DNA from 3 places in the Faecalibacterium sp. OM04-11BH genome. Region 2 is predicted to be linked to each of the others. Evidence: riboswitches for the same ligand, from Rfam matches in the RefSeq annotation. Region 2 holds a riboswitch; each other region holds the start of a gene.

Region 1 (7,079 bases), on a different contig from region 2:
CACCTTGTTCGTGGGGCTCTCGTCAAAGCGGGCAAAGTAACGGCCCAGCATCACAAAGTCTGCGCCCATAGCCAGAGCGAGGGTGATGTGGTAGTCGTGGACGATGCCGCCGTCGGAGCAGATGGGCACATAGATGCCGGTCTCCTTGTAGTACTCGTCACGAGCCTTGGCAACCTCGATGACAGCGGTAGCCTGACCGCGACCGATGCCCTTGGTCTCACGGGTGATGCAGATGGAGCCGCCGCCGATACCGATCTTCACGAAGTCTGCGCCAGCCTCAGCGAGGAAGCGGAAGCCCTCGGCGTCCACCACGTTACCGGCACCCACCTTGACGGTGTCGCCGTAGTGCTCGCGGATCCAGCCGATAGTACGGCTCTGCCACTCGGAGTAGCCCTCGGAGGAGTCGATGCACAGCACATCCACACCGGCCTCTACCAGTGCGGGCACGCGCTGGGCGTAGTCGCGGGTGTTGATACCGGCGCCTACAACGTAGCTCTTGTTCTTATCCAGCAGCTCGTTGACGTTGGCCTTGTGGGAATCGTAGTCCTTGCGGAATACCATATACACCAGATTGCCCTCGGCATCCACCAGCGGCAGTGTGTTGATCTTGTTGTCCCAGATGATGTTGTTGCAGTCGTGCAGAGAGGTGTTGGCCGGAGCGGTGACCAGCTTTTCAACGGGGGTCATAAAAGTGGTAACGCAGGCGTCGTCCGGGGTGTGGTTGATGCGGTAATCGCGGGAAGCCACGATGCCCAGCAGCTTGCCGCCCGGAGTGCCGTCGGCAGTGATGGCGATGGTGGAGTGACCGGTGCGTGCCTTCAGCTCCAGCACATCATGCAGGGTGGCGGTGGGAGCCAGATTGGAATCGGACACCACATAGCCGGCCTTGAAGCTCTTGACGCGGCGCACCATGGCAGCCTCGTTCTCGATGCTCTGAGAGCCATAGATAAAGGAAACGCCGCCCTGACGAGCCAGTGCAATGGCCAGCTTATCGCCGGAGACCGACTGCATGATGGCGCTGATCATGGGGATATTCATCTGCAGCGGGCACTCCTCCTGCCCCTTGCGGTACTTGACCAGCGGGGTCTTCAGGCTGACCGCCGTGGGCACATTCTCCGCAGAGGAATAGCCGGGGACCAGCAGGTACTCGCCAAAGGTGCGGGAGGGTTCTTCGTAGAAATAAGCCATAATCAAACTCCTTTTCTCTTAACGCATCCGATATAAATCAGCATCAAAATCATTCATGTTTGCTGCCTATAAATTGATTGTATATACTTTACCACAAAGCCTGCAAGAATACAAACCCCTGCCGCGCCAAACTTTATAATTGTCCTTTGCGGAAAAACAGACAAATTGCCAAGCGTTTTCGGGCATTGGTCATACTTTGATTTTTGAAGTATCACTTTTGCAGGTAAAACAGGGCTTGCAGAATGCAAAAAAGCTCGTCCGAAACACCGGACGAGCCCTTTTGCACACGAAGCGGGACACTGCCTGTGCGGCGCATGGATCATAGCTGTGAAGGAGAACAGCCGGAGGAGGAGGATCCGCGCCCAGTATCCCAAAAACAAGAAGAAAAAGATTTCACACACAGCCTTGGGGCTTTGCCCTTGCTGTAACCATATTGTAACTCTTTTGAAACCATTTTGCAATAGGGTTTTGTAATTTATTTGTAATTTATTTTGTTAACTTTTTATGTCCTGCCCCGCCGGGCTGCCGCAAACATCATTTTCCTTTTTGTACCCGATATGGTATACTAACTATGAATATGCTGCCACAGGCAGAAAAAAGGAGTTTAGGATACGGTATGAAAACAAAATTGGGTATTGTGGGCTGCGGTTTTCTGGGCAACATCGTGGCCGACGCGTGGAAGAAGGGTCTGCTGCCGGACTACGAGCTGGTGGGCGTGACCAGCCGCACCCGCGCCTCGGCTGAAAAGACCGCCGCCAATGTCGGCTGCGCCGTCTGTGCGGACGTGGACGCGCTGCTGGCGCTTGAACCGGAGTACATCGTGGAGGCTGCCTCGGTGGAGTCGGTACGCGCCATGGCCATCCCCGTGCTGAAGCGGGGCGTGAATCTGGTCATTCTGTCCATCGGTGCCTTTGCGGATCTGGATTTCTACGCACAGGTCAAGGCTGCCGCCGTGGAGGGCGGCGCCAAGGTGCATCTGGCCAGCGGTGCCATCGGCGGCTTTGATGTGCTGCAGACCGTCACCCTGATGGCACAGGCGCAGGGCCTGCCGGAGACCGCCGGCATCGAGACCCATACCGGTGCAAAGGGCTTCCGCAACACCCCGGTGTGGGCAGAGCATCTGCTGACCGACACCGAAAAGACCACCGTGTTCACCGGCAACGCAAAGCAGGCCATTGCCACCTTCCCCCGCCGGGTGAACGTGGCTGTGGCTACCTCTCTGGCCACCACCGGCCCCGAGATCACCGGCGTGACCATGCACTCCGTTCCCGGCTGGGTGGGCGATGACCACTGCATCACCGCCGAGATCGAGGGCGTGAAGGCTGTGGTGGACATCTGCTCCTCCACCAGCGCCATTGCAGGCTGGAGCGCCGTCTCTCTGCTGCGCAATCTGTCCTCGCCCGTCTGCTTCTACTAATATAAGGAGGAGTCCGTCATGTTTGAAAAGCTTGTTGCCATTGAGCCGGTCAGTCTGATTCCCTCTGCCGAGGAGGAGCTGCACCGCTACGCCAAAGAGGTGGTGCTGTACCGTGACGTGCCCGGCAGTGACGCCGAAATGGTGCGCCGCATCGGAGACGCCGATGCCGTGCTGCTGAGCTACACCTCCCGCATGGGCAAGGAAGTCATTGCACAGTGCCCCAACATCCGCTATATCGGCATGTGCTGCAGCCTGTACTCTGAGGAGAGCGCCAACGTGGATATCGCCTACGCACGCACCCGGGGCATCAAGGTGCTGGGCATCCGGGATTACGGCGACCGCGGCGTTGTAGAGTATGTTCTGCACGAGCTGACCGGCCTGCTGCACGGCTTTGGAATGCCTATGCTGCGGGACGAGCCGGTGGAGATCACCGGCCTGAAGGTGGGCATCGTGGGGCTGGGCGTTTCCGGTCGGATGATCGCCGACGCGCTGCAATTTATGGGCGCAGAGATCAGCTACTTTGCCCGCAGCGCAAAGCCGGACGCCGAGGCTGCCGGTATGACCTTCAAGCCCCTGCCCCAGCTGCTGGCAGACAGCGAAGTGGTGTTCACCTGCCTGAACAAGAATGTACTGCTGCTGGGCGAAAACGAGTTTGCCCAGCTGGGTGCAGGTAAGGTGCTGTTCAACACCTCCATCGGCCCCGGCTTCGACTCCGCTGCACTGGAAAAGTGGCTCGACCTGCCCGGCACCCGCTTCTTCTGCGACACCCGCGCCGCCGCAGGCCCCGTGGCCGAGGACTTCTTTGCCCGGGAAAACGTGCGCTGTGCCAATGTGTCCGCAGGCCGCACCAAGCAAGCCTTCGTTCTGCTGAGCAAAAAGGTGCTGGACAACATCCGCACCGCACTGGGCGAGTAAGCAGTGCGTTTTTGCGCAGCCTGTTTTTCTTGCATCTTTTCCCCGATTGTGGTATGCTTTCTATTATAAAAAGGGAGCCCGCGCAAAGCGGGCTGAGAGTGGGTTGTACTGCCCTGACCTGTGACCTGATTTGGATCATGCCAACGTAGGGAGATAGCGCTTTTATCTGCGGATATGTCTTTGCGGGCATATCCGCATTTTTGCTGCAAAGGAGCATTTTATCCATGAAAACTGCATTGACCATTGCCGGCAGTGATTCCAGCGGCGGCGCCGGGATCCAGGCCGATATCAAGACCATGACCGCCAACGGCGTGTTTGCCATGAGCGCCATTACCGCCCTGACGGCACAGAACACCACCGGTGTGACCGCCATTTTTGACACCACGCCGCAGTTTCTGGCGCAGCAGCTCGACGCTGTATTTACCGACATCTACCCGGATGCGGTAAAGATCGGCATGGTATCCTCTGCCCCGCTCATCGACACCATTGCCGAGCGGCTGCACTTTTACGGCGCAAAGCATATCGTGGTGGACCCTGTGATGGTGGCCACCTCCGGCGCAAAGCTGCTGCAGGACGATGCCGTGCAGGCGCTGACCGCAAAGCTGCTGCCGCTGGCTGAGGTGCTTACCCCCAACATCCCGGAGGCCGAGATCTTGTCCGGCATGACCATTGCAAACGCTGCCGACATGGAAGCCGCTGCCCGTACCATCAGCGAGCGCTACGGCTGCGCCGTGCTGTGCAAGGGCGGCCACCAGATCAACGATGCTGACGACCTTTTGTGGCGCGGCGGCACCGGCAAGTGGTTCAAGGGCAAGCGCATTGCAAACCCCAACACCCACGGCACCGGCTGCACCCTGTCCAGCGCCATCGCTTCCAATCTGGCCAAGGGGTACGACCTCGACACCGCCGTGGAGCGCGCCAAGGCCTACATTTCCGGCTGTCTGTCCGCCATGCTGGATTTAGGGCACGGCTCCGGGCCCATGGATCATACCTTCAACCTGAAGGGAGATTTTGTCCGTGACTGACCTGCCCTTCGTTTCGGCGCTGGTGCAGGCAGACCTGCCTGTGTGGGAGCAGTGCTTACAGACCGAGTTTCTGCAAAAGATGGAAAACGGCACCCTGAGCGAGGACTGCTTTAAAAGCTACCTTGTGGAGGACAGCCTGTATCTGCGGGAGTACGCCAAAATTTTTGCGTGGGGCATGACCAAGGCCACCACCATGGCTGCCATGCGCACCTACTATTCCCTGCTGTCCTTTGTGCAGGAGAACGAGGACCTGACCCGGCTGCGGTATCTGGAGCAGTACGGTCTGCGGGAAGCTGATATCCAGTCCCTGCCCCTGCGCCCGGAGAACCGCGCCTATCTGGACTGCATGATCGATGCTGCCCGCACCGGCGAAGGGGAAGCTGAGTGCCTGATGGCCTGCCTGCCCTGTATGCTGAGTTACGGGTGGCTATTCCAGAAGCTTTTGCAGCGCTCCCCCGCCGTAAAGGACACCTACTACGGCGCGCTGGTGCTGGACTACGCCGGCCCCGGCTATGATGCCGCCTGCCGCGCATGGGCAGAGCGCGCCGAGGTGGCCTGCACCGGCCTTTCGCCGGAGCGCGCCGCTCGCTGCCGCGCAATCTTCCGCGCCTGCTCGGAGCACGAGCTGCACTTCTGGGAGATGTGCGCCACACCCCGGACGGATATTTAAGAATAAATATAGAGAACCCGGAAGGTCCGCAGACCTTCCGGGTTCTCTTCTTATAAAATCTTTATCGCAGCACCGAGAGTTCCTCGATGCCGTAGTGCTGCATCAGGGCAATAGCCGCCGGGGTGATCTCCTCGCCGCTGACCGCCACAGGAATGGCGGGCGGGCAGGACACCGTAGGCATGGCACACACCCGTCCCAGTGCCTTGTGCACCGGAACGCGCACCTGTGCGCCCAGCACCGCCTGCCGGATGGTGCAGCGCTGCACCGCCTGTTGCTGCAAGGCGGCAAACTCCCCTGCCCGGTTCTCTGGGCGGGGCAGCCCGGCAGGCACAGCAGCCAGAAGCTGTTCCAGCGCGGTTTGCAGGCGTTCAAAGTCCTGCGACGGGTTCTCCGGGGTGAACATCAGCACCACATAACGCGGGTCTGCATACTCGCACTCCAGCTGTGCGCGGTGCAAAGCATCTGCCAGCGCTGTGCCAGTGCAGCCAAGGGCAGCGGCGTCCAGCGTAAGCTTCATCGGCTCCTGCTGCGCCCCGGCAACTGCCAGCGGCACCGGGCACTGCCGTACCGCTGCGGTCTTGTTCAGGCTGCGGCGCAGACTTTCCAGCGCGGCGCAGCACTGTGCCAGCCGCTGGGGGTAGTCCCCTGCCAGCACCGCGTTGCAGGCATCCAGCGACTGCAAAATGAGGTAAGAGGGGCTGGTAGAGCCGAACAGTGCCAGCGCCCCCCGCACGGCGGCTTCGTCCTGCACAGGGGCATCGTGCGCCAGATGCAGATACGCGCCGCCGGTGACCACCGGCAGGGTCTTGTGGGCAGAGTCGCAGCACATCGCCGCGCCCTGCGCGATGGGGTGGCAGTTTTGCGGCAGAAAGCGCAGGTAGGCCCCGTGGGCGTTATCCACCAGCAAAGGCACGCCCTGCATCCGGCAGACAGCGGCCAGCGCCGGGATGTCCTGCATCCCGCCCAGATAATCCGGGCTGGTGACGTACACACCAAAGGGGCTTATCCCCTGCTGCGTCAGCGCGTGCAAAGCCTCGGCCAGCGTTTCGGCTGTGACTGGGCAGCTGCACAGTGCACCCTCTGCCTGCGCAGACGGCCAAAGCCAGCGGATATCAAAATCCAGCAGCGCCGCCGCGTAGAGCAGCGCCTTGTGGGCGTTGCGGGCAGCCAGCAGCACCGGGCGCCTGCCGTTTTGCGGTACGCCTTGCAGCGCCAGAAACAGCATGGCGCGGATGCACTGAGACGAGCCCTCGGTGCTGTAATAGCTGTGCGCCGTGCCGAACAGCCGGGTGGCGTTGGCTTCGCTTTCGGCAATAATGCCCTCCGGCGCGTAAAGCTCGTCCGCACCGCAGATCTCGGTGATATCCAGCGGCTCAAAGCCTAAAAGGCTCTGCCCCTTGTGGCCGGGCATGTGCAGCCGAGCGGTGCCGGACTGTGCATAGCTGCGCACAAAATCCACGATGGGGGTGGTCACGCTCATTCGCAGGCTTCGCCGTCAGCGCAGGCGTTGCAGGTAGAGCCCAGCTCAATGGGCACCTCAATGCCCTTGGCTGCCAGTTCCTGATTCTCGGCTACCTTGATCATGATGGCGCACTCCATGCGCTTTTTGAACAGCTCACAGCCGTACTCGTACACGCCGGTAATGCTGCCGGTGGCATGGTAGGAGTTGGCAGCGCAGCCGCCGGAGCAGTACAGCTTTGCCCAGCAGTCCTGACACTCCTTGCGGGCGTAGGCGTTGCAGTGCTTGAACTCATCCCGCACGGCGGTGTTGGTAACGCCCTTCCAGATATCGCCCAGCAGGTACTTGGGGTCGCCCACGAACTGGTGGCAGGGGTACAGATCGCCCCAGGGGGTAACCGCCATG
Region 2 (7,079 bases):
GACATGAGCAAAGTTCTGATCATCGGCTGCGGCGGCGTGGCCTCCGTTGCCATCCACAAGTGCTGCCAGGTGCCTGAAGTGTTCACCGAGATCTGCATCGCCAGCCGTACCAAGGCAAAGTGCGATAAGCTGGCTGCCGAGCTGGCTCCCACCACCGCTACCAAGATCACCACCGCACAGGTGGACGCAGACAAGACCGAGGAGGTCATCGCCCTGATCAAGGCTTACCAGCCCGACCTCGTGATGAACATCGCCCTGCCTTATCAGGATCTGACCATCATGGACGCCTGCCTTGCCTGCGGCGTCAACTACATGGACACCGCCAACTATGAGCCCGAGAACACCGACGACCCGGAATGGCGCGCCATCTACGAGAAGCGCTGCAAGGAGGCTGGTTTCTCTGCCTACTTTGATTACAGCTGGCAGTGGGCTTACGCCAAAAAGTTCGAGGAAGCCGGTCTGACCGCCCTGCTGGGCAGCGGCTTTGACCCGGGCGTGACGCAGGCTTACTGTGCCTACGCCAAAAAGCATGAGTTCGATACCATTGACACTATCGACATTCTGGACTGCAACGGCGGCGACCATGGCTACGCCTTCGCCACCAACTTCAACCCCGAGATCAATCTGCGCGAGGTGTCCGCCCCCGGCAGCTACTGGGAGAACGGCCACTGGGTAGAAATTCCGGCTATGAGCATCAAGCGGGAGTACAACTTCGATCAGGTGGGCGACAAGGATATGTACCTGCTGCACCACGAGGAGATCGAGTCTCTGGCAAAGAACATCCCGGAGGCAAAGCGCATCCGCTTCTTCATGACCTTTGGCCAGAGCTATCTGGACCACATGCGCTGTCTGGAGGACGTGGGCATGCTGTCCACCACCCCGGTCAATTTCAACGGACAGGAGATCGTGCCCATCCAGTTCCTCAAGGCTCTGCTGCCGGACCCTGCCAGCCTTGGCCCCCGCACCAAGGGCAAGACCAACATCGGCTGCATCTTTACCGGCAAAAAGGACGGCAAGGACAAGACCTACTACATCTACAACGTCTGCGACCATCAGGAGTGCTACAAAGAGGTGGGCAGTCAGGCCATCAGCTACACCACCGGCGTGCCGGCTATGTGCGGCGCCCTGATGCTGCTTACCGGCAAGTGGACCACCAAGGGCGTGCACACTGTCGAGGAGTTTGATCCTGATCCGTATCTGGATGCACTGGACAAGTACGGCCTGCCCCGCTCCGAGAGCCACAACCCGGCTCTGGTGGACTGATGCGGGTACGCGACAGCCGCCCGCCCTTTGCGGGGCTGGCAAACCTGTCCGAGGAGCAGCTGCACCGCCTGCCCACCCCCTGCTATCTGCTGGACGAAGCCCAGCTGCGCCGCAACGGCGAGATCCTGCTGGGCGTGCAGCAGCGCACCGGCTGCCGCATCCTGCTGGCGCAGAAGGCTTTTTCCAACTTCAACGTCTACCCGGTGCTGGCACCCTATCTGGCCGGTACCGAGGCCAGCGGCCTGTACGAGAGCCGTTTGGGCAGGGAAGAGCTGCCGGAGAAGGAGAACCATGTGTTCTGCGCGGCCTACCGGGCAGACGAGTTTGAGGAATTGCTGCAATACGCCGACCACATCGTGTTCAACTCGCCCAGCCAGCTGGCAAAGTTCGGCCCGGCGGCAAAGGCGGCGGGCAAAAGCATCGGTCTGCGCATCAACCCGGAGTGCTCTACGCAGGAGGAACACGAAATTTACGACCCCTGCGCCCCCGGCAGCCGTCTGGGCACCACCCGTGCCCAGTGGGACGCCGCCGTGGCGGCGCACCCGGAGCTGCCCGCCCTGCTGGACGGTCTGCACTTCCACACCCTGTGCGAGCAGGACGCGGATGCGTTGGCGGTGACGCTGGCAGCGGTGGAGGAAAAGTTTGCCGACCTGCTGCCCCGCATGAAATGGCTCAACTTCGGCGGGGGACACCACATCACCCGCCCGGGCTATGCCCTTGCTACGCTGGAAAGCTGCATCCTGTCGGTGCGGCAGAAGTACGGCGTGCAGGTGTATCTGGAACCCGGCGAGGCTTGGGCGCTGAACGCGGGCTATCTGGTCACCACCGTGCTGGACACCCTGCGCAACGGGGATACCAGCCTTGCCATTCTGGATATGTCCGCAGCCTGCCACACCCCGGACGTCATCGAGATGCCCTACCGCCCGCCGCTACTGGATGCCGGTGAGGCAGGGGAGAAGGCACACACTGTCCGGCTGGGCGGCCCCACCTGCCTTGCGGGGGATATCATCGGGGATTACAGCTTTGATGCACCTCTTGCTGAGGGGGATAAGCTCATCTTCGGCGATATGGCCATCTACACCACCTGCAAGAACAACACCTTCAACGGGATGCCCCTGCCGCCCATCTGGCTGCTGGGCGCAGACGGCAATTGCCGCGAGCTGGTGCACTTCGGTTATCAGGACTTCAAAATGCGCTTGGGCGCACAGTAAAATAAAAAGCGTTTGTCGCGGCCTGCGGGCTGCGACAAACGCTTTTTTCATGAAAGAGGTCGTTAAGGTGAACGGCAGATAAAACAAAAAGCACCACACATCTCTGTGTGGTGCTTTGGTTCTGGTAGAGATTACCGGGCTGTTGTAATCACGGTGACCCTCTTGCAGTCCATGCACGGCGCTTTCCCGGGTGAACTAAGCCCTCACTCGTTTGGCCTTAACGAAAAAAGCACCGCACATTTCTGTGCGATGCTTTTCTTTCTGGTGGAGATTACCGGGATCGAACCGGTGACCTCTTGCATGCCATGCAAGCGCTCTCCCAGCTGAGCTAAACCCCCAGATGTCTTGCTTTGTGCCTGACGACGTGTGTAATTATACCAGCCACAGGGGCGCTTGTCAACAGTTTTTTGAAAAATTTTTGCAGTAAAAGATCCCCGCAGGGCGTGTGCCCGGCGGGGATCGGAAAGCGGGGGAGTGCTCGTTTTGAAAAACTACGCCTTAGCGTGCCTGACGGTCGAAGATCTGCGGGGCCACGCGGCACAGCAGCACAGCGGCCACCATGGTGAGCAGGGTCTCGGGCAGCATATAACTGCCGTTGTAGGTCAGGCTGTAAGTCCATGCAGCCAGACCATCATTCAGGTTGCCCCAGACCAGCACGCCGGACAAAAAGCTGCACATAAAGCGCAGGAAACCGGCGGCAAAGGTGCCCACGGCCACGCCTACGGTGCGGTTCTTGAAGGGGCGGGCGAACAGCTCGGCCAGACCCAGTGCCATAAAGGCCAGCACATAGTCCAGCAGCACCTCGCCGAGGAAGTAGAGGAAGGTGGAAGCGGGAGGAGGGTAGAAGCCCATGATCATTTGCAGGCAGGAGTTCACGAAACCGGTGAACAGGCCCCACTTTGCGCCGTGGCGGAAGGACACCAGCACAAAGGGCAGCATGCTCAGCAGGGTAATGCTGCCGCCGTTGGGCATGGTGAAGAACTTGATGTTGGAAAGCACCGTGCCAATGGCGATCATCAGGGCGCATTCCACCAGAATGCGGGTCTTGGAATAGGTTTTGGACATGATGAAAAAAATTCCTCTCTCATAGTAGTACACAAAAACAAAATGCGCCTGCTGGCAGCAGACGCATGGAGGTTTGTTGAACGTACCGGACAGTTCCGCAAACTCCCTACGCCGGTATTGCCCGGATCAGGTAAAGGGTACTCCGCGCAATGCGGATCTCAGCCTTACGGCGCCCCTGTTTTTATGTCCGCCCACAGTATACGCGCCGAGGGACAAAAAGTCAAGCCCGCAGACATAATCCGCCCCGGCGGTGCGTATGTTATACCATTGCAAAGCTGGAACGCAGGGAGGCGGGATATGAAAGCCGATCCAGAACAGCGCGCCGTGCAGCTGGGGGAGTACATTGCTGCCCACAACGCCACGGTGCGGGCAGCGGCGGCTGCGTTCGGGTGCAGCAAGTCCACCGTGCACAAGGATGTTGCCGTGCGGCTGCGCAGCATCAGCCCTGCGCTGTACGGGCAGGTGCGTGCCGTGCTGGCGCGCAACAAGGCCGAGCGCCACCTGCGGGGCGGGGCTGCCACCCGACGCAGATACAGCCGCCGCTAAAGCCAAAAAAGACCACTGCCCTGCGCAGCGGTCTTTTTTGACTGGGACGATTTTGAATGGCCGCCGCGCTGCTTTGGCCATATTCAGAGGAAAGCATGATTATAATTCGTGGTTCAAAAACACCTGCGGGTGCTTTTGAACCGCTTTTTCATAGGGGGCACAAAGAAAAGCAGCAGCTGCGGCTGCTTTCATCCCCCGGTGTGGAACTGCTGCAGCGCACTTTTTTCCAACCGGCTTACCTGTGCCTGACTGATGCCGATCTCCTGCGCTACCTCCATCTGCGTTTTGCCGCGCAGATATCGCAGCTCCATAATGCGCTTTTCCCGGGGCGAAAGGGCGGCTACCGTATCGCGGAACTGCAACCCACTGATCCAGCTCTCCTCGCTGTCCGGGTCGCGCACCTGATCGATCACGTACATGGCATCGCCGCCGTCGGTGTACACCGGCTCATCAAGGCTGAGCGGTTCTACCACCGACTCCAGCGCGGCGGTCACCTCGCGTCGGGCAAGCCCCGCTGCGGCGGCGATCTCGTCCATGGTGGGCTCGCGCCCCAGCTGCTTTTCCAGCGTTTCCCGCGCCTGCATGGCACGGTAGGCGGTGTCCCGCAGGGTGCGGCTTACCCGCAGGGCGTTGTTGTCCCGCAGAAAACGCCGGATCTCCCCGATGATCATGGGCACGCCGTAGGTGGAGAACCGCACCGGCTGTGCGGGGTCAAAGTTGTCGATGGCTTTGATCAACCCGATGCACCCCACCTGAAACAGATCGTCCAGATTCTCGCCCCGCTGGGCAAACCGCTGCACCACGCTGAGCACCAGCCGCAGGTTGCCCTCCACCATCCGCGCCCGGGCAGCCTTGTCCCCGGCGTGGGCAAGGGTGAGCAGCTGCCGCTTTTCCGCCTCGGTCAGCACAGGCAGCTGCCCCGTGTTCACACCGCATAGCTCCACCTTGTTGTACATCCAAACGCCCCCGGTCTTTTAGCTTTACCGGAAGTATGGCTCTGTGCGCCGGGCGCTATGCGTGGAAAAAATTGAGCGCCCCTCCGCAAAAGAGGGGCGCTTTGTAGACAAAGCTGTAATTTTATGGTATGCTGTGACTGGCGGCGCAAGCCGTCCATCAGGCGCTGTGCCCACAAACGCAGGACGGGTTGCGGCACCCAGTATCCGCTTCGTGCCTTGGGCGGCACTCGCGTCTTACTGGCCGCTGCCCCAACCTCGCCTCCCTGTTTCTGCCGCAGGCAGCGGTCGGCTCCGTTGCAGCTAGCTCCTTACCGGTACCTGAGTGCCGGGTAAGAGCGAATTTTTTCTTTGAGATCTCGTTTCTCCCCGGACGCTTAAGGGCGGGAAGGGGGGATGCGTCATGACGTTTGAACAGGTCGTATTGCTGCTCACGCTGCTTGGCGGAGCAATCTACATCACCTTTCAGATCACATGGACTGTATCGCACAGTGATGATAAAAAGAAAAAATGACCGCCCTCAGTGACTCCCAATCCTGAACGGTCATTTTTCTTTTGATCTAGTATGGTAAGGAGTTAGCCGTTTGCAGGGCCAGCGCCTCTTGTGTTTTCATTATACACGTTCCCACGCGGAATGTCAAGCGCTACGCCCGCTGCTACTCGCTTTCAAGCCGGGCTTTCAGGGTATGGATGATGCGCTTTTCCAGCCGGGAAATATAGCTCTGGCTGATGCCAAGGGCATCGGCGGCTTCCTTCTGGGTGCGCTCCACGCCGTCGGTAAGGCCGAAACGCAGTTCCATGATCTGCCGCTCCCGTGCCGAGAGCGCCGCCACGGCGCTGCGCAGTACCGCGCGTTCGGCGTCCTGCTCCAGCTGCTGGCTTACCGCGTTGGCGTCGCTGCCAAGGATGTCCGAGAGCAGCAGCTCGTTGCCGTCGCCGTCCACGTTCAAAGGCTCGTCGATGCTGGTTTCCTGCCGGCGGTTGGAGCTTTTGCGCAGGTACATCAAGATCTCGTTGCCGATGCAGCGGCTGGCGTAGGTGGCAAGCTTGATGCTGCGGGCAGGGGTAAAGGTGTTTACCGCCTTGATCAGCCCAATGGTACCGATGCTTACCAAGTCCTCAGCGGGCACGCCGCTGTTCTCGTACTTTTTTGCCAGATACACCACCAGCCGCAGGTTGTGGGTGATCAGCTCTTCGCGGGCGGCGGTGTCCCCGGCAGCCATGCGGTCAAGCAGGGTCTTTTCCTGCTCGGGGGTCAGGGGCGGGGGCAGGCTTGGCCCGCCCGCCAGATAATGCACCGCGCCGCAGTAGCGCAAACGCCCCCACAGCCGCCGCCAGACTTGCCGTAAAAACTGCAACATGGAAATCCCTCCTGTGCACTGTTAATTATATGTATAATAGAAGAAACTCCCTCAGTTAAAGCCTTGCGGCTTTGCCAGCTCCCTCGGGGAGGGAGCCTCTGGCGCGCTCGGAAGCTTTGCGCTTTAGCCGGAAACCTTACCGCCATGCCAAAGGCCCCATCCCAGAGGACGACTTCCCCCGGCCGGGGGAAGATGTCGCCGCAGGTGACAAAAAGGGGAATCTGTCGCCGTAGGCGACTGGGGGAGTTTTGGGTGCTCTCCTACACCCCCGCCTCCTCCGCTACGTCATCCCCCAACAGCAGCGTCCACGCGCCGGTGGGGGCATCCGGCGCGCAAAAGGCCGCCAGCAGGCCGGGCACACGGCGCTGCCCACAGCATAGCACAGCGGGTACGGCCGGCAGCAGGCAGTGGCCGGTAACGGCGGCGCAGGGCACAAACTGCACCCCCAGCCCCGGGGGCGGGGCAGCACCGGCGGCAAACCAGCTGTCTAAGGTTTCCCGCAGCGGCGCGGGCAGCCGGCTGCGCACCGGCGGATACTGCACCAGCACCACCCGCCGCCCGGCAAGAGGGTCTTGCAGGGTAAAGCCGGTGTCATGGTAGGCCTGCACGGGCACAGCCGCTCCCGCAAGGTGAAGCACGGCGGCAAAGCAGCCCCGCTGCGGGCGGCCAAACACCGCCAG
Region 3 (7,079 bases), on a different contig from region 2:
CGCAACCACTACGCTGTGTTCTGGGCAAACTGCCCGGTGGACAGCTTTGATACCACCCGGGATGCCTTTTGCGGCGTATACGGCGGCCCGGCAGATCCGCAGGCCGTCCGCGCCGGACACTGCTCCGGCAGCATTGCCCACGGCTGGGCACCGGTGGGCGCACTGCACATCCACCTGACCCTCGCCCCCGGCGAGAGCCGCAGCATCCTGTTTGGTCTGGGTTATATCGAGAACCCGCAGCAGGAAAAGTTCATTGCGCCGGGCGTCATCAACAAGACCCGCGCCCATGCCATGATGGAGCGCTACGCCACCGATGCACAGATCGATGCCGCCCGCGCCGCCTTGCGCACGCACTGGGAAGAGCTGCTGTCCACCTACCATCTGGAATCCGGTGAGGAAAAGCTGAACCGCATGGTCAACATCTGGCATCAGTACCAGTGCATGGTTACCTTTAACATGAGCCGCTCCGCCAGCTACTACGAAAGCGGTACCGGACGCGGCATGGGCTTCCGGGACAGCTGTCAGGACCTGCTGGGCTTTGTGCATATCATCCCCTCCCGTGCCCGGGAGCGCATTCTGGATATCGCCGCCACCCAGTTTGAGGACGGCAGCGCCTACCACCAGTACCAGCCCCTGACCAAAAAAGGCAACCGGGATATCGGCACCGGCTTCAACGATGACCCGCTGTGGCTCATTGCCGGTACTGCTGCCTACCTGCGGGAGACCGGCGATTGGTCCATTCTGGAAGAACAGGTACCCTTTGATAACGACGCCACCAAGGCGCAGCCGCTGATGGAGCACCTGCGCCGCAGCTTCAACTTTACCTGCACCCATCTGGGTCCCCACGGCCTGCCGCTGATCGGCCGCGCCGACTGGAACGACTGCCTGAACCTGAACTGCTTCTCCGAGCACCCGGGCGAGAGCTTCCAGATCACCGGCCCCAGCGAAGGTCCCGTAGCCGAAAGCGTTTTCATTGCCGGTATGTTCGTCAAGTACGGCCACGAATACGCCCAACTGTGCGACCATTTGAATCTGACCGAGGAGGCCGCTGCCGCCCGCAAGCACATTGATGCCGTGGAGCAGGCTACTCTGACCGCCGGTTGGGATGGCGCATGGTTCCGCCGTGCCTACGATGCTTTCGGCAAGCCCGTCGGCAGCAAGGAGTGCACCGAGGGTCAGATCTTTATTGAGCCGCAGGGCATGTGCGTCATGGCTGGCATCGGCAAGGAGAGCGGACAGGCCGCACAGGCACTTGCCAGTGTGGAAGAGCGTCTGGACACCAAATACGGTGTGGTGCTGCTGCAGCCCGCCTACACCAGCTACCAGCTGAATTTGGGCGAGATCTCCAGCTATCCTCCGGGATACAAGGAGAACGCCGGTATCTTCTGCCACAACAACCCGTGGATCAGCTGCGCCGAAGCAACGCTCGGCCACGGCGACCGTGCCTTTGCGGTGTACCGCAAGACCTGCCCCGCCTACATTGAGGACATTTCCGAGATCCACCGCACCGAGCCCTATGTTTACAGTCAGATGGTGGCCGGTAAGGACGCCCCCACCTTCGGCGAAGCCAAAAACAGCTGGCTGACCGGTACAGCGGCATGGACTTTCTTCAACATCAGCCAGTACATTCTGGGCATCCAGCCCACCTTGGACGGCCTGCGGGTAGACCCCTGCATCCCCCACACCCTGTCCGGCTTTACTGTGACCCGCCGCTTCCGCGGTGCTGTGTACCACATTACGGTGGACAACACCGCCGGGGTGCAGCACGGCATCAAGGCCGTTACTGTGGACGGCAAGACCATCTCCGGCAATGTACTGCCGCTGGCTGCCGCCGGTACTGAGGTAACGGTGCAGGTGACCATGGGTTAACCCAACTTTCTCTGCTTTTTCATATTATTCTCCTTTCTGTGACCAAAGCCGCCGCGCAGACCTCTGCACGGCGGTTTTGGTTTATAATGAAAATATTTTAACAGCTTAACGATTGATAATGCGCTCCGCGTTGCTCTGCGCATCTTCAGCGGAAAGGTTATTTTAATATTTCGCGTTTGTCGCGCTCTGCGGAGCGCTCCAAACGCATTTTCACAAGTGGGGCTGCAATGGTTAATGGGCGGTCTGAATCACAAATGCAGTTGACCGCTACGACCCCTCCTGTGAAAAAAGCATTTCAGCCAAGCCCGCAGGCTTGGCTGAAATGCAAATTAAAATCATAATTCCGCTATCTATGCGCAGAGCAACGCGGAGCGCATTCAAAATCATTTCACCTGCCCGCGCATTCCAAATCGTCCTCTTTCCTCTTGCAATTTTGGGAAAAGAGGTGTAGAATACAGTCACAATCAAACACAGGGGAGCTCGTGCAGCGGGCTGAGAGGAAGTATAGCAAGCTTCGACCCTTTTACCTGATGCGGATAATGCCGCCGTAGGAAGTCATACCCTTTATGATTTTTTGCAGGAGGAGCCGTGCCGGGCCCCTCCTGTTTTTTTGTACCTCTGCGGAGGTTCCGCAGCCGGCTGAGGGGGAGCGCCCTGAGCCTTGGATGAATGCAGCGATGGGAAGCCGTGTTCCGGCGTGAGAGGAAACCAGTAAGTTTCGACCGCACCTTCCGTACCTGTTCCCGCCTTGTGGCGGGCACGGGCTGTTTTGTTGCGGGAGCGCCGGTATTCACCCTGCGCTGCCGCAGATGGTTGAAAAGGAGCCAATTTATCATGAAGAATCTCTCTGTCAAAAAGCTTGCCCTTGCCGGTATGTTCTGTGCCCTGTGCGTGGTGGGCAGCGTGTTCAGCTTTCCCATGTTCGGCAGCAAGTGCGCCCCGGTGCAGCACATGGTCAATGTTCTGTGCGCCGTTCTGCTGGGGCCGTGGTGGGGTGTAGGCGTGGCCTTTGTGGCTTCCCTGCTGCGCAATCTGCTGGGTCTGGGCAGCCTGATGGCTTTCCCGGGCAGTATGTTCGGTGCGCTGCTGTGCGGCCTTGCATACCACAAGACCAAAAACCTGATCGCCACCGTGGTGGGTGAGGTGTTCGGCACCAGCATTCTGGGCGGCCTGTGCGCATGGCCCGTAGCCATCTTCCTGATGGGCAAGAGTGCTGCGGATATCGCCTTCTACGCCTACATCGTGCCCTTCCTTATCTCCACCGCCGTGGGTGCGGTGATCGCCGGTGCTGTGGTGTTCAGCCTGCAGCGCTCCGGCGCTCTGCGCTCCATGCAGAACAGCCTTTCCTGAGCGGAGGTGCCGGGAATGCTCAAAACCGCCTTTGAGAACCTGCGCAGCCGCAGCCCTCTCATCCACAACATCACCAACTACGTCACCGTGAACGACTGCGCCAACATGGTGCTGGCCTGCGGTGCCTCCCCCATCATGGCCGATGATGCCGCCGAGGTAGAGGAGATCACCGCCATCTGCGGCGGACTGAATATCAACATCGGCACGCTGAACAGCCGCACCGTCACCAGTATGCTGCTGGCGGGCAAAAAGGCCAATCAGCTGGGGCATCCGGTGGTACTGGACCCGGTGGGTGCAGGTGCTTCCCGTCTGCGCACCGACACCGCCTTCCGCCTGCTGCGGGAGGTGCAGTTCACGGTGATCCGTGGCAACATCTCGGAGATCAAAACCCTTGCCTCCGGCGCGGGCACCACCAAGGGCGTGGATGCAGACGTAGCCGACAAGGTGACCGAGGAGAATCTGGACAGCGCTGTAGCCTTTGCCAAGGCTTTTGCCGCCCGCACCGGCGCGGTAATCGCCATTACCGGTGCTATTGACATCGTGGCCGATGCACAAAAAGCCTACTGCATCCGCAACGGCAACGCCATGATGAGCAGCATCACCGGCACGGGCTGTCAGCTTTCTGCCCTGACGGCGGCTTTTGTCACCGCCAACCCCGGCTACCCGCTGGAAGCTGCCGCTGCGGCGGTGTGCGCCATGGGTCTGGCGGGCGAGATCGCCCACCAGCGGCTCACCCCGCAGGACGGCAACGCCACCTACCGCAATTACATCATTGATGCCATTTACAACATGACCCCTGAACAGCTGGAGAAAGGCGCAAACTATGAAGTGCGATAAACACACCATGCTCCTGTACGCGGTGACCGACCGCGCATGGGTGGGCGAGCAGACGTTGTATCAGCAGGTGGAAAGCGCCCTGAAGGGCGGTGCTACCTGTGTGCAGCTGCGGGAAAAGCAGCTGGGCGACGCAGATTTTTTACAGGAAGCCATTCAGATCCACGCCCTGTGCCAGCAGTACGGTGTGCCGCTGTTCATCAACGATAACGTGGAAGTGGCACTGCAGTGCCACGCCGAGGGCATCCATGTGGGACAGGACGATATGGCCGCCGCACAGGTGCGTCAGCGCGTGGGCGAGGGCGTGATGATCGGCGTTTCTGCCCACACGGTACAGGAAGCGCTGGACGCTGTGGCGCACGGCGCGGACTACCTTGGCGTTGGCGCGGTGTTCGCCACCCACACCAAGACGGACGTAAGCGAGATGCCCCGGCAGACCCTGCTGGACATCTGCAACGCCGTGGATGTGCCGGTGGTGGCCATTGGCGGCATCCACAAGGAGAACATCCTGCAGCTCAAGGGCACCGGCGTGGACGGCGTGGCGCTGGTAAGTGCTATCTTTGCCGCAAAGGACATCGAGGCCGAGTGCCGCGAACTGCGCGCCCTTTCGGAGCAGATCATAAAGTAAGCTATCATCCCGCGGCAAACCGGGGGCACCACCTTGGGCCGCGTTACAAAATTCATGGAGAAAACCAACATGAAAAGCGTATTTTGCGCAGGTGCCGGCATCCAGAGCATACTGTTTTTTCTGAATGACGGCTACCTGTCTGCCACCCTTGCCTGCGGGTCGGGAGTTCCTCCGAGGACCGTCCGCTGGGGTGGGACCCTGCTGCCGCAGGCAGTAGGGCGGGCGATGGAATGACCTGCAACAGCAACGACCGCCGCCAGTGGCGGAAACAGGAAGTTGCTGTTGGGGCAGCGGCCAGCAGGATGCGAGTGCTGCTCAATGCACGAAGCATCCGCTGGGTGCCGCAACCCGTACTCGTGTCCGAGGAGAAAGCTCCCGGCACGCGGGCTGCCCCACATCACTGTATGACCAGCACCCTGCTGTTCAGAGATAAACTGTTATTTGGAGGAACACAGCGTATGCAGACTTATACCACCCAGATGGATGCCGCCCGCAAGGGCATCATCACCCCGGAGATGGAGATCGTAGCCAAAAAGGAATACCGCACCACCGAGGAGATCCGCCAGTGGGTCGCCGAAGGCAAGGTAGCCATCCCCGCCAACAAGCACCACAAGTGCCTGAACCCCGAGGGCGTGGGCTCTATGCTGCGCACCAAGATCAACGTGAACCTTGGCGTCTCCCGCGACTGCAAGGACTACAACATTGAGATGCAGAAGGTGATGAGCGCCGTGAACATGGGCGCAGAAGCCATTATGGATCTGTCCAGCCACGGCAACACCCAGCCCTTCCGCCAGAAGCTGACCCACGAGTGCCCGGTGATGATCGGCACTGTGCCGGTATATGATTCGGTCATCCACTACCAGCGGGATCTGGCAGAACTGACCGCACAGGACTTCATCGATGTGGTACGCCTGCACGCAGAGGACGGCGTGGACTTTGTCACCCTGCACTGCGGCATCACCCGCAAGACCATCGAGCAGATCCGCAAGCACAAGCGCAAGATGAACATCGTCAGCCGCGGCGGCTCTCTGGTGTTTGCGTGGATGAGCATGACCGGCAACGAGAACCCCTTCTACGAGCACTTTGACGAGATCTGCGAGATCTGCGCCGAGCATGACGTGACCATCTCTCTAGGCGACGCCTGCCGTCCCGGCTGTCTGGCTGACGCCACCGACGTGTGCCAGATCGAGGAACTGGTGCGTCTGGGCGAGCTGACCAAGCGCGCATGGGCGCACAACGTACAGGTGATGGTAGAAGGCCCCGGCCATGTGCCCCTGAATCAGGTCGCCGCCAACATGGAGGTGCAGAAGAGCATCTGCATGGGCGCACCCTTCTATGTGCTGGGACCTCTGGTCACCGATATCGCCCCCGGCTACGACCACATTACCGCTGCCATCGGCGGCGCAGTGGCAGCCGCCAGCGGTGCGGCCTTCCTGTGCTATGTGACCCCCGCCGAGCATCTGGCACTGCCCAATGTGGAGGACGTAAAGCAGGGCATCGTGGCCTCCAAGATCGCCGCCCACGCCGCCGACATTGCCAAGGGCATCCCCCACGCCCGGGACATCGATGACAAGATGGGCGATGCCCGCCGCGTACTGGACTGGGATGCACAGTTTGCCTGCGCACTGGACCCCGAGACCGCCAAGGCCATCCGCGACGCCCGCCTGCCCGAGGACGACCACAGCGACACCTGCAGCATGTGCGGCAAGTTCTGCGCCGTGCGCAGCATGAACAAGGCACTGGCCGGTGAATACATCGATATCCTGTAAGCTATTCCCGCGCTGAAAGGCGCTTCTTCCTCCGGGACTGCTGCACAAGCGTGCGGCAGTCCCTTTTTATGGAACAGTCCCAAAATGCGCGTTGCCAAGCACACGCAAAAGCAACGTCTTTTCACGCATTTTGTGCAAAAAGTCAAATACAGCACCCTGCAATGCAAAAGCACCCCCGCACTTCTTCTGTGCAGGGGTGCTTTGTTTCAATCAACTGTTCCTATCCAGCCAGTACAAAAGCAAGATATTCCGCAGGTTATCATACATGGTCGTAAACGGTGCAGACAAAATACATCTTCTCTCCGATGGTCACGACCTCAATACCGATGGCGCGGCAATCTTTGCAGACAAACGGGTTTCCGTTAAAACCTGTCGCATTCCGCACCAGCGCCTTCAGCTCTGCCTCGTTTGCAGGTACTTCGACATCAAGGCAATCTATGGTATTGGTACCGCCCAGACCAAAATGATCATCATGTGCCACCCAAGCCTCAGCAGCTTCGATCTTGGCATCATAAGCGTCGTACAGCTTCTCATCAAACGGCAGTTCTACATTACCGGCAGCACGGAAGGCATCCGTCCAGACCTTTTCTGCGGCAGACAGCTCGGCCACTTCCTCCAGCTGCTCCAGC

Evidence for each region. A riboswitch is a leader RNA that binds a small molecule or an ion and turns the genes downstream of it on or off. The one in region 2 is predicted to bind thiamine pyrophosphate.
Region 1: linked by a shared signal. The riboswitch ahead of thiD (bifunctional hydroxymethylpyrimidine kinase/phosphomethylpyrimidine kinase) and the one ahead of thiT (energy-coupled thiamine transporter ThiT) in region 2 are both predicted to bind thiamine pyrophosphate.
Region 3: linked by a shared signal. The riboswitch ahead of thiW (energy coupling factor transporter S component ThiW) and the one ahead of thiT (energy-coupled thiamine transporter ThiT) in region 2 are both predicted to bind thiamine pyrophosphate.

What each region holds. Positions count from the first base shown of each region.
Region 1 is NZ_QULS01000002.1:342,271-349,349, forward strand. Features, by position in the region: gene DXB44_RS03390 (IMP dehydrogenase) at 1-1,188, opposite strand, end outside; gene DXB44_RS03395 (aspartate dehydrogenase domain-containing protein) at 1,805-2,605, shown strand; gene DXB44_RS03400 (NAD(P)-dependent oxidoreductase) at 2,624-3,520, shown strand; TPP riboswitch at 3,581-3,689, shown strand; gene thiD (bifunctional hydroxymethylpyrimidine kinase/phosphomethylpyrimidine kinase) at 3,745-4,545, shown strand; gene DXB44_RS03410 (TENA/THI-4 family protein) at 4,538-5,215, shown strand; gene DXB44_RS03415 (amino acid decarboxylase) at 5,277-6,695, opposite strand; gene scfB (thioether cross-link-forming SCIFF peptide maturase) at 6,692-7,079, opposite strand, start outside.
Region 2 is NZ_QULS01000001.1:246,782-253,860, reverse strand. Features, by position in the region: gene DXB44_RS01090 (saccharopine dehydrogenase family protein) at 4-1,263, shown strand; gene DXB44_RS01085 (carboxynorspermidine decarboxylase) at 1,263-2,474, shown strand; tRNA gene DXB44_RS01080 (tRNA-Ala) at 2,737-2,812, opposite strand; gene thiT (energy-coupled thiamine transporter ThiT) at 2,973-3,539, opposite strand; TPP riboswitch at 3,626-3,726, opposite strand; gene DXB44_RS01070 (sporulation transcriptional regulator SpoIIID) at 3,837-4,085, shown strand; gene sigG (RNA polymerase sporulation sigma factor SigG) at 4,274-5,041, opposite strand; gene sigK (RNA polymerase sporulation sigma factor SigK) at 5,695-6,399, opposite strand; gene DXB44_RS01050 (sigma-E processing peptidase SpoIIGA) at 6,660-7,079, opposite strand, start outside.
Region 3 is NZ_QULS01000006.1:8,396-15,474, reverse strand. Features, by position in the region: gene DXB44_RS06930 (glycosyl transferase) at 1-1,869, shown strand, start outside; TPP riboswitch at 2,332-2,440, shown strand; gene thiW (energy coupling factor transporter S component ThiW) at 2,704-3,219, shown strand; gene thiM (hydroxyethylthiazole kinase) at 3,235-4,056, shown strand; gene thiE (thiamine phosphate synthase) at 4,043-4,681, shown strand; gene DXB44_RS14635 (hypothetical protein) at 4,751-4,915, shown strand; gene thiC (phosphomethylpyrimidine synthase ThiC) at 5,140-6,450, shown strand; gene DXB44_RS06900 (hypothetical protein) at 6,710-7,079, opposite strand, start outside.